2 regions of the Caballeronia sp. EK genome follow, and region 1 is predicted to be linked to the other one. Evidence: riboswitches for the same ligand, from Rfam matches in the RefSeq annotation. Region 1 holds a riboswitch; the other holds the start of a gene.
What was found. A riboswitch is a leader RNA that binds a small molecule or an ion and turns the genes downstream of it on or off. The one in region 1 is predicted to bind glycine.
Positions count from the first base shown of each region.

Region 1 (4,414 bases):
GTAGAAATGGCGCGCGTAAGTGTCGGCGACATCGCGCAGGAAGCGCCCGCCGCGATGATCCGCCACCGACACCGTGCGCGGCCGGTTGCCGAATTCATACGCGAAGATCGTGCATTGCGAAATCGCGGCGACGTCGCCGAGCAGCTTCAGCACTTCGGCGGCGAGCGCGTTGGAATCCTCGCTGCCGATCGACGATACAAGCTCCGTCGCGCGGCTGAGATCCAGCTGCCCGTTCGAGGAGACGCGGTCGAGTCGCCAGGAGCGCATGATGGGCTAGACGAGATACGTGTGGATCCCGCTATTCTAAGCCCGCGCTCCCATCCGCTAACGCGCGATGGCCGAGCGCAGCGCCGAATTGCGGCGCACGATCCAGTTGAAGAGCGGCGTGGCCATCAGCGTGCTGAGCACGGCCATCAGCACGAGGATCGAAAACAGTCCGGGCAGGATCACGCCCGCTGCAAGGCCGATGTTGATGATGATGAGCTCCATCAGCCCGCGCGCGTTCATCAGCGCGCCGATGGCCATCGCGTCGCCGGAAGGCTCGCCGTTCGCGCGCGCGGCCGCCCAGCATGCGATGCCCTTGCCGCCGAACGACGCCAGCAGAATCGCCACGGCCGCGAGCATGATGGCCGGGTCCATCAGCATGTCGAGGCGCGTGTTGAGGCCCGAGTAGGTGAAGAACATCGGCAGCAAAAACACGACGACGAAGGGCTGCAGCATGTCGCGCAGCTTTTCCGTCAGCGGGCCGCGCGGCAGCGCGACGCCGAGCAGAAAGCCGCCAAAGACTGCATGAATGCCGATGGCGTCCATCGCGAATGCGCACAGCGAGAACAGCGCCAGCACGGTGGCGAGCACGCTCGTGGGCAACGGCGCGTGCGGATTCAATCCGGCCGCGAGCCGGCGCAGCAACTTGCCGCCGGCGAAGATCATGAAGAGCGCGAAAGCCGCGCCGCCGCCGATCGCCGCATACGCGCCCGTCCACGAGCCGCCGAAGCTCGCGAGCACGATCGCGAGGATGCACCACGCGGCGGCGTCGTCGAATGCGCCCGCGGTGAGCGCGAGCGTGCCGAGCGACGTGCCGGTCAGCCCGCGTTCGTGGATGATGCGCGCGAGCATCGGAAACGCGGTGATCGCGATCGCCGCGCCGAGAAAGAGCGACGCCTCGTAGAGCCGCACCTTTTCCGCGAAGAGACCGGGGATCGTGTGCAGCCACGGCGTCAGCGCGAACGCGAGCGCGAACGGCGCGACGATGCCCGCGATCGACACGCTCATCGCGCTTTTAGCGCGGGCGCGGAAGTGGTCCGCGCGAAACTCCGTGCCGACGAGAAACATGTAGAGTCCGACGCCGAGCTGCGCGGCGACGTAGAGCATGCCCATCGTCGCCTTGGGAAAGAGCGCCTGCTGCCAGTGCGGCAGCAGCATCCCGAAGAGCGAAGGGCCGAGCAGCACGCCCGCGATCATCTCGCCGACGACTTGTGGCTGACCCACGCGCTGCGCGAGCCTGCCGACGAGCTGGCTCGCGAGCACGATCACCGCGGCCTGGGCGAAAAAATAGACGGACAACTGGGAAGACGGCATCTTTTGAGCAGCGAATAACGGACGACGGGAGTCTGAGGGCGAGGGCGGCGATCTGTCAACGTGTCGGCGGGGGCTTGCCATGCGCATTTCGTACCGGTATTGTGCAAGCGTTCGACAAAGCGTCACGGAAGAGTTCGTCCTCGCGACGACGCCGACGGAGCAACCGCCCCGGAAACTCTCAGGCAAAAGGACCGTGCGCGCTGGAACATCTGGAGAGCGGCGCCTTTGCGCGCCCACCGAAGGGGAGCCCAGGCTGCCGGCGTGAACGTCGGGTGGCACGCGGGCGAAACTCTCAGGTACATGGACAGATGGGGCATCGGTGCCGGCTGCGGCATGTGGCCAAGGCCGGCGATGCTCAATCAATCTGGATCATGTCATGTCACGAATCGCCATCATCGGCGCCGGGATCACCGGCGTCACGACCGCTTACGCCCTTGCGCAGCGTGGTTTTCACGTTACCGTCATCGAGCGTCATCGCTATGCGGCGATGGAAACGTCCTTCGCCAATGGCGGGCAACTGTCGGCGAGCAATGCCGAAGTGTGGAACAGCCGCGCCACCGTGCTGAAAGGCCTGAAGTGGATGTTCACGCGCGACGCGCCGCTCCTCATGAATCCGCGGCCCGGCTGGCACAAGTACAGCTGGATGGGCGAGTTCCTGCGGCAGATTCCGAACTATCGTGCGAATACGGCCGAAACCGTGCGCCTTGCGATCGCGGCGCGCGAGCATCTGTTTCGCATCGCACGGGACGAGAAGATCGACTTCGATCTCGAACGGCGCGGCATCCTGCATTTCTACGCGAGCCGCAAGGAGTTCGACGCCGCATCGAAGGTCAACGAGATCCTGACCGGCGCGGGCCTCGACCGTCACGCGGTCTCGCCGGAAGAGATCGCATCGATCGAGCCGACCCTGCGCGGTGCGTTTCATGGCGGCTTCTTCACGCCGTCCGATTCCACCGGCGACATCCACAAGTTCACGCGCGGACTCGCCGATGCATGCGCGCGGCGCGGCGTCGAGTTCCGCTACGACACGTCGGTGACATCGATCGACGAACAGGCGGGGCGGCTCGCGCTCAACGTCGAGCACGCGGGCGAGACGCAGGCGCTCCAGTTCGACGGCATCGTGATCTGCGCGGGCGTCGGCAGCCGCGCGTTCGCATCGATGGCGGGCGATCATCTCAACGTCTATCCGGTCAAGGGCTATTCGATCACCGTCTGCCTCGACGACGCGCGCAGCCGCGATCACGCGCCGTGGGTCAGCCTGCTCGACGACCGCGCGAAAATCGTCACGAGCCGGCTCGGCGCGGACCGTTTCCGCGTGGCGGGCACGGCGGAGCTGAACGGCTTCAATCGCGATATCCGCGCGGATCGCATCGCGCCGCTCGTCGAATGGACGCGGCGTCATTTCCCCGATGTATCGACCGCGCGCGTGATTCCGTGGAGCGGCCTGCGCCCGATGTTGCCGAGCATGCTGCCGAAGGTCGGGCAGGGCAAGCGTCCGGGCGTGTTCTACAACACCGGACACGGGCATCTCGGCTGGACGTTGTCGGCCGCGACGGCCGAGATCGTCGCGGAAACGGTGTCGCAGCGCCTGCCTTCGAAGCGCGTGCACGTCGGTTCATCGTCGCAGGTGAAGGTGAATACGCCGGCGTGATATCGTCGGCGCACTGTTCACTGTCCGAAGGAGCGCGCAATGGCCGAACTCGTCAATTGCCTGTGGTTCGACGGTAATGCCCGTGAAGCGGCGGAGTTCTACGCCGCCACCTTTCCCGATAGCCGCGTCGGCGCGGGCCATGCGTCCGCGAAGCCGGGCGTGGGGCAGGGGCCGGAACTGACCGTCGAGTTCACCGTGCTCGGCCAGCGCTTCCTCGGACTGAACGGCGGCCCCAACTTCAAGCCGAACGAAGCGGTGAGCTTCATGGTGCATACCGCCAGCGCGGAAGAGACCGATCGCTACTGGAACGCGATCGTCGGCAATGGCGGCGAGGAAAGTCGGTGCGGCTGGTGCAAGGATCGCTGGGGTTTTTCATGGCAGATCACGCCGAAGCGGATGCTCGAGATTTTCAGCGGCCCCGATCGCGAAGCCGCAAGACGCGCGATGGACGCGATGATGACGATGAAGAAGATCGACATCGCCGCGATCGAGCGCGCGGCGGCGGGCGGCTAAAAGCTCAACGATCGAATTCCTTCGTCTGATCGGCTTCCTCGAACATCTTGCCGAAGCCCGTCGGCACGAGCACGACGGAGCGATCGGCGGGATCGTAGTGATCGGCGAGTGCGAACGCTTCCGAGATGATCGTCTGCACGTCCTGGCGCAGCATCGTCACGTCGAAGGACAGATGCGCGGCGAACGGGTCCCAGTCGAAGCACCCGACGACCGCCGATTTCCACGCATCGGGCGATAACGTCGATGTGAACTGCACGAGACCTTCGAAGGCGGTGATCGAGTTCATCAGCAAGCCCGATGGCAACCGCCCGAGCTTCTCGTGGCGAACCGCGAGCGCGCGTCTCGCGGACGCGGCGTTGTAGCCGCAGCATTCCACGGCATCGGACGCGGGCGCGATGCGCCGTGCTTCGAACGCATCGCGAAAGCCCGCTATGCGCGTCTCGGTCGCGTATTCGCCAGCCACGCCGCCAAGCAGAATCAGTTCGTCCGGAGATTCGCCGCGCGCGATGAGCTTGTCGATCAGCACATCGGTGATCGCGCGCGCGCCGCTGCGATTGTCCGACACGACCGACGGCGCGCCGTCGCCGGGCAGATCGACATTGATCGACGGCACGCCAGCCGCCGCACAAAGCGCGTTGAGCGGCGCCGGATTGCGCACGCCGGCGATGAACA
Region 1 covers NZ_JACSUE010000007.1:259,779-264,192, reverse strand. The annotation lists gene IAG25_RS22660 (helix-turn-helix transcriptional regulator) at 1-267, opposite strand, end outside; gene IAG25_RS22655 (cation:proton antiporter) at 325-1,578, opposite strand; glycine riboswitch at 1,694-1,782, shown strand; glycine riboswitch at 1,785-1,889, shown strand; gene IAG25_RS22650 (D-amino acid dehydrogenase) at 1,955-3,229, shown strand; gene IAG25_RS22645 (VOC family protein) at 3,269-3,742, shown strand; gene IAG25_RS22640 (substrate-binding domain-containing protein) at 3,747-4,414, opposite strand, start outside.

Region 2 (4,414 bases), on a different contig from region 1:
AGGGGTTCGTGAAGAATGAAAGAAGAGCGCGGCAACCAAACTTACTGGATTCCGATGGCCGATCTAATGACCGGCTTAATGATGGTATTTTTGCTTTTGACGGCGGCGTTCATGCTTCGAGTCGAGCGGACAACTACTTTGGTCGTAAAGGAATATGAGAAGACCAAGCGCGATATGGAGTTAGCCCTTCAAAGTGAATTCGCAAAAGATCTGAAGCAATGGAATGCCGAAATCTTGGGAGATATGACCATTCGATTCAAAGATCCCGCTGTTCTTTTTACCACGGGATCTGCAGAATTGCGACCTCAATTCAAAGTCGTATTGGCCAAATTTTTCCCTCGCTATCTCGCGCTGCTTACTTCAAGGCAGTACGTCGATGCGGTTAAAGAAATTCGCATCGAAGGCCATACCAGTGCAGTATGGAGCGGAACCACTGATGAGACAATGGCCTACTTCAAAAATATGGAGCTTTCTCAAGCGCGCACGCGCAGCACGCTGGAATTTTTGTTATCGCTGTCGGCGAGCTCGTCGGAAAAAAAATGGTTGATTCAGCATGTGACGGCAAACGGCTTGTCTTCATCGCGTCCGTTGTTATCCGCGGGAAAATTCGTTAATGCCCAACTCAACGATCAACGAGTTGAGTTTCGTATCGTAACGAATGCCAGCGAAAAAATGGATTCGATTGCTAAAGAGCTTCAGCCAAGATGAATCGAGAATTACCAGATTTTTTAAAGTGGGAGTCGTTCAATTCCCTTCGTGAACGCATGGAGGCGCCACTCATCGGTCCGTTTGGCCCGAAGTGGCAAGCCGCTGGAATCAAGATTCCTTTGTTCGATCAACTCCAGAATGGTGGCGTAGATGTAGGAGCAGATCAATTTAGCGAACTACGCGATGGTACGCTGGAGTACAGTGGGTACCGAGTTTTGATCTATATTCGAGACATTTCCGTCATTAACGGAGAAGAGACGTTACCCCGCTATCATCTCGCATATTGTCGAACGCTCGAGAATATGAAAAGGGCGAATCGATTCGGAAGATACGTGGTATCAAATGCGGAAACCGGGATGTTTCATGTGAACATCATCAACGGGGATGGCTGTTCCACGCGTCGGGAGATGGTTCCATTGAAGGTGTGTCAGAACTGCCTTGACCGAATTGGCTGGAACGGCTTCAAAATAAACATGCGGCACGATGACAGACGTGAATCGGTGAACGGTTTCAAATTGTCTGATTTTTTCAAGCAATATCCTCGTGATCTGTTGAGCAAAGATTCGGCTCAACCAGCCGCAACAGCGCCCTTGAATACGTATCCCTTTGATTGGCAGCGGATCTCAGAAGAAATCAGGCGAAAGCGAAAATATAAGTGCGAGCGATGCAACCGTGAACTCGATCAGTCAGCTTCACGGTTCCTTCATGTTCACCATCGCAATGGACTTAAACATGACAATCGCGAGGAAAATCTTGAAGTTCTTTGTGTTCGTTGTCACGCGGAGGAACCGATGCACGGCCAAGTCAGGCGCTTGCCCGAGTATCAGGATTTCGATAGGGAATACGGCGATCGATACTGATGAGTCACGAGGTGGGCCTTTTTTCGGGCAAGTGGGCAAGTTAGCAGCGGGCCTCGTTGAGGTGCATTCACAGTCTCGGACCGAACAAGGTAGCAACAGTAACGCAGTTTTTAATGCAATCAGACGCGCCCGAATCCGTTTGACAACCCCAATTCGGTCGCGTAAATTCTGCCGCACGCGTCGGGAGAGCGCGTGGTCTCGTTCATGCAGCGAAGACCGCGCCGCCGAAGGGGCACACCCGCAAACTCTCAGGCAAAAGGACCGACTGCGTCGAGGAATCCGTTTCCTCGCACTCTGGAGAGCGGCAGCGGCTTCAGCATGAAGCTAGTTGCCCACCGAAGGGGCGCGCGATGAACCATCAGTCACGCTGATGGTTCGCGCAATCTCTCAGGTACCGAGGACAGAGGGGTCACGCATCGCAACCGCTTCGCGGCATGCGCCTTGCGCGCTGCATCAGGCAGCACGAAGGCGCATCCAGCCAGGCGAAATGTGCGCTGCGTGGCCTTTTTTGTTTCGCGAACCGAGGCCCCGATGACCGAACTTCAACACACGCCCCTGCACGCCGCCCACCTCGCGCTCAACGCGCGCATGGTCGATTTCGGCGGCTGGGACATGCCCGTCAACTACGGTTCGCAGATCGACGAGCATCGCGCGGTGCGCACCGACGCCGGCATGTTCGACGTGTCGCACATGCGCGTCGTCGATTTCGAGGGCGACGCCGTCCGCGAATTCTTCAAGCACGCAATCGCCAATAACGTCGACAAGCTCACGACGCCGGGCAAGGCGCTCTACTCGTGCCTGCTCAACGGCAACGGCGGCGTGATCGACGATCTGATCGTCTACTACTTCTCCGAAACGAATTTCCGCGTCGTGGTGAACGCTGGCACGGCGGAGAAGGACATCGCCTGGTTCGAGCAGTTGAACGCCGAAGGCAAATTCAATCTTTCGATCACACCGCGCCGCGATCTCGCGATCATCGCCGTGCAAGGCCCGAACGCGCGCGAAAAGACCTGGCAAGTGCTGCCGGACACGCGCGCGCAAACTCAGGACATCAAGCCGTTCAACGCGGCCGTTTTCCCGTCGACGCAATATGGCGAATTGATGCTCGCGCGCACCGGCTACACCGGCGAGGACGGTTTCGAGATCGTCGTTCCGGCGACGCAGGTCGAGGCATTGTGGAACGCGCTCGCCGCCGTGGGCGTGAAGCCCGCAGGCCTCGGCGCGCGCGACACGCTGCGCCTCGAAGCCGGCATGAATCTGTACGGCCAGGACATGGACGAGAACGTCTCGCCGCTCGACGCAGGCCTCGCATGGACCGTCGATCTGAAAACGGAACGCGATTTCGTCGGCCGCAACGCGCTCGAAGCGAACGGCTCGAAGGCGAATTTCGTCGGGCTCGTGCTGATCAAGGAAAACGGCAAGGCGGGCGGCGTGCTGCGCGCGCATCAGAAAGTCGTCACGCAACACGGCGACGGCGAGATCACGAGCGGCACCTTTTCGCCGTCGATGCAGGAATCCATCGCGTTCGCGCGCGTGCCGACGGGCGTTGCCGTCGGGGATACGGTGCAGGTCGTCATCCGCGACAAGCAACTTCCGGCGCGCGTGGTAAAACTTCCGTTCGTGCGCAATGGCCGAGTGTTGGTCGAGCTTTCATAACGCCGTCGCGCCCGTTCCCTCCGATCAAGAAACTCACGAAAGAACCACGCAAGGAGCATCCAATGAGCATCCCGGCCGATCTGAAATACACCGAATCGCACGAATGGGTCCGCACCGAATCCGATGGCACGCTGACCATCGGCATCACCGATCACGCGCAGGAAGCGCTCGGTGACATCGTCTTCGTCGAACTGCCCGCGGCGGGCAAGACCGTTACGGCCGGCGATGCGATCGCCGTCATCGAATCGGTGAAGGCGGCATCCGACATTTACGCGCCGGTTTCGGGCGAGATCGTCGAATCGAACGACGCGCTCACCTCGGCGCCCGATCAGGTGAACGGCGCGCCGTACGAAAGCTGGCTCTTCAAGATCAAGCCGGCGGGCGACGCCGGTCTGGACAAGCTGCTCGACGCCGAAGGCTACGGCAAGTCGATTGGCGAATAACTCATCTCAATGACGATTGCGGCTCGACGGAGAGCCGCAATCGCAGGACAAAACATGAAGCTCGAACACCCGGATCGCCTGATGAACCGCACCTCCCTGTCACTCGCCGCGCTCGAATGCCACGACGCATTCGCCGAGCGGCACATCGGCCCCGATGACGCGGACCAGCGCGCAATGCTCGATGCGCTCGGTTTCGCGTCGCGCGCGGCCTTCATCGACGCGGTGATTCCTGAATCGATCCGCCGCAAGGAAACGCTGCCGCTCGGCGCGTTCACGCAGCCGAAGAGCGAGGCGGAAGCGCTCGCGTCGCTGCGCAAGCTGGCGGACGAGAATCTGGTGTTTCGAACCTGGATCGGACAGGGTTACTACGGCACGCACACGCCGGCGGTGATCCTGCGCAACGTGCTCGAAAATCCGGCGTGGTACACGGCTTACACGCCGTATCAGCCGGAGATTTCGCAAGGGCGTCTCGAAGCGCTGCTCAATTTCCAGCAGATGGTGATGGACCTGACGGGCCTCGCGATGGCGAACGCCTCGCTGCTCGACGAAGCCACCGCCGCAGCCGAAGCGATGACGCTTCTGCAACGCGTCGGCAAGCCGAAATCGAACGTGTTCTACGTCGCTGACGACGTGCTGCCGCAGACCATCGAAGTGGTGCAGACGCGCGCGAAGCCCGCGGGCATCGAGGTGAAGGTCGGTCCGGCCGCGGATGCCGCGAGTGCGAACGCGTTCGGCGTGCTGCTGCAA
Region 2 covers NZ_JACSUE010000031.1:30,832-35,245, reverse strand. The annotation lists gene IAG25_RS39335 (hypothetical protein) at 1-12, shown strand, start outside; gene IAG25_RS39330 (OmpA/MotB family protein) at 16-708, shown strand; gene IAG25_RS39325 (HNH endonuclease) at 705-1,568, shown strand; glycine riboswitch at 1,740-1,842, shown strand; glycine riboswitch at 1,853-1,982, shown strand; gene gcvT (glycine cleavage system aminomethyltransferase GcvT) at 2,100-3,224, shown strand; gene gcvH (glycine cleavage system protein GcvH) at 3,287-3,667, shown strand; gene gcvP (aminomethyl-transferring glycine dehydrogenase) at 3,722-4,414, shown strand, end outside.
Region 2: it holds a riboswitch for glycine, as region 1 does, so the genes downstream of both, gcvT (glycine cleavage system aminomethyltransferase GcvT) here and IAG25_RS22650 (D-amino acid dehydrogenase) in region 1, are expected to answer to the same signal.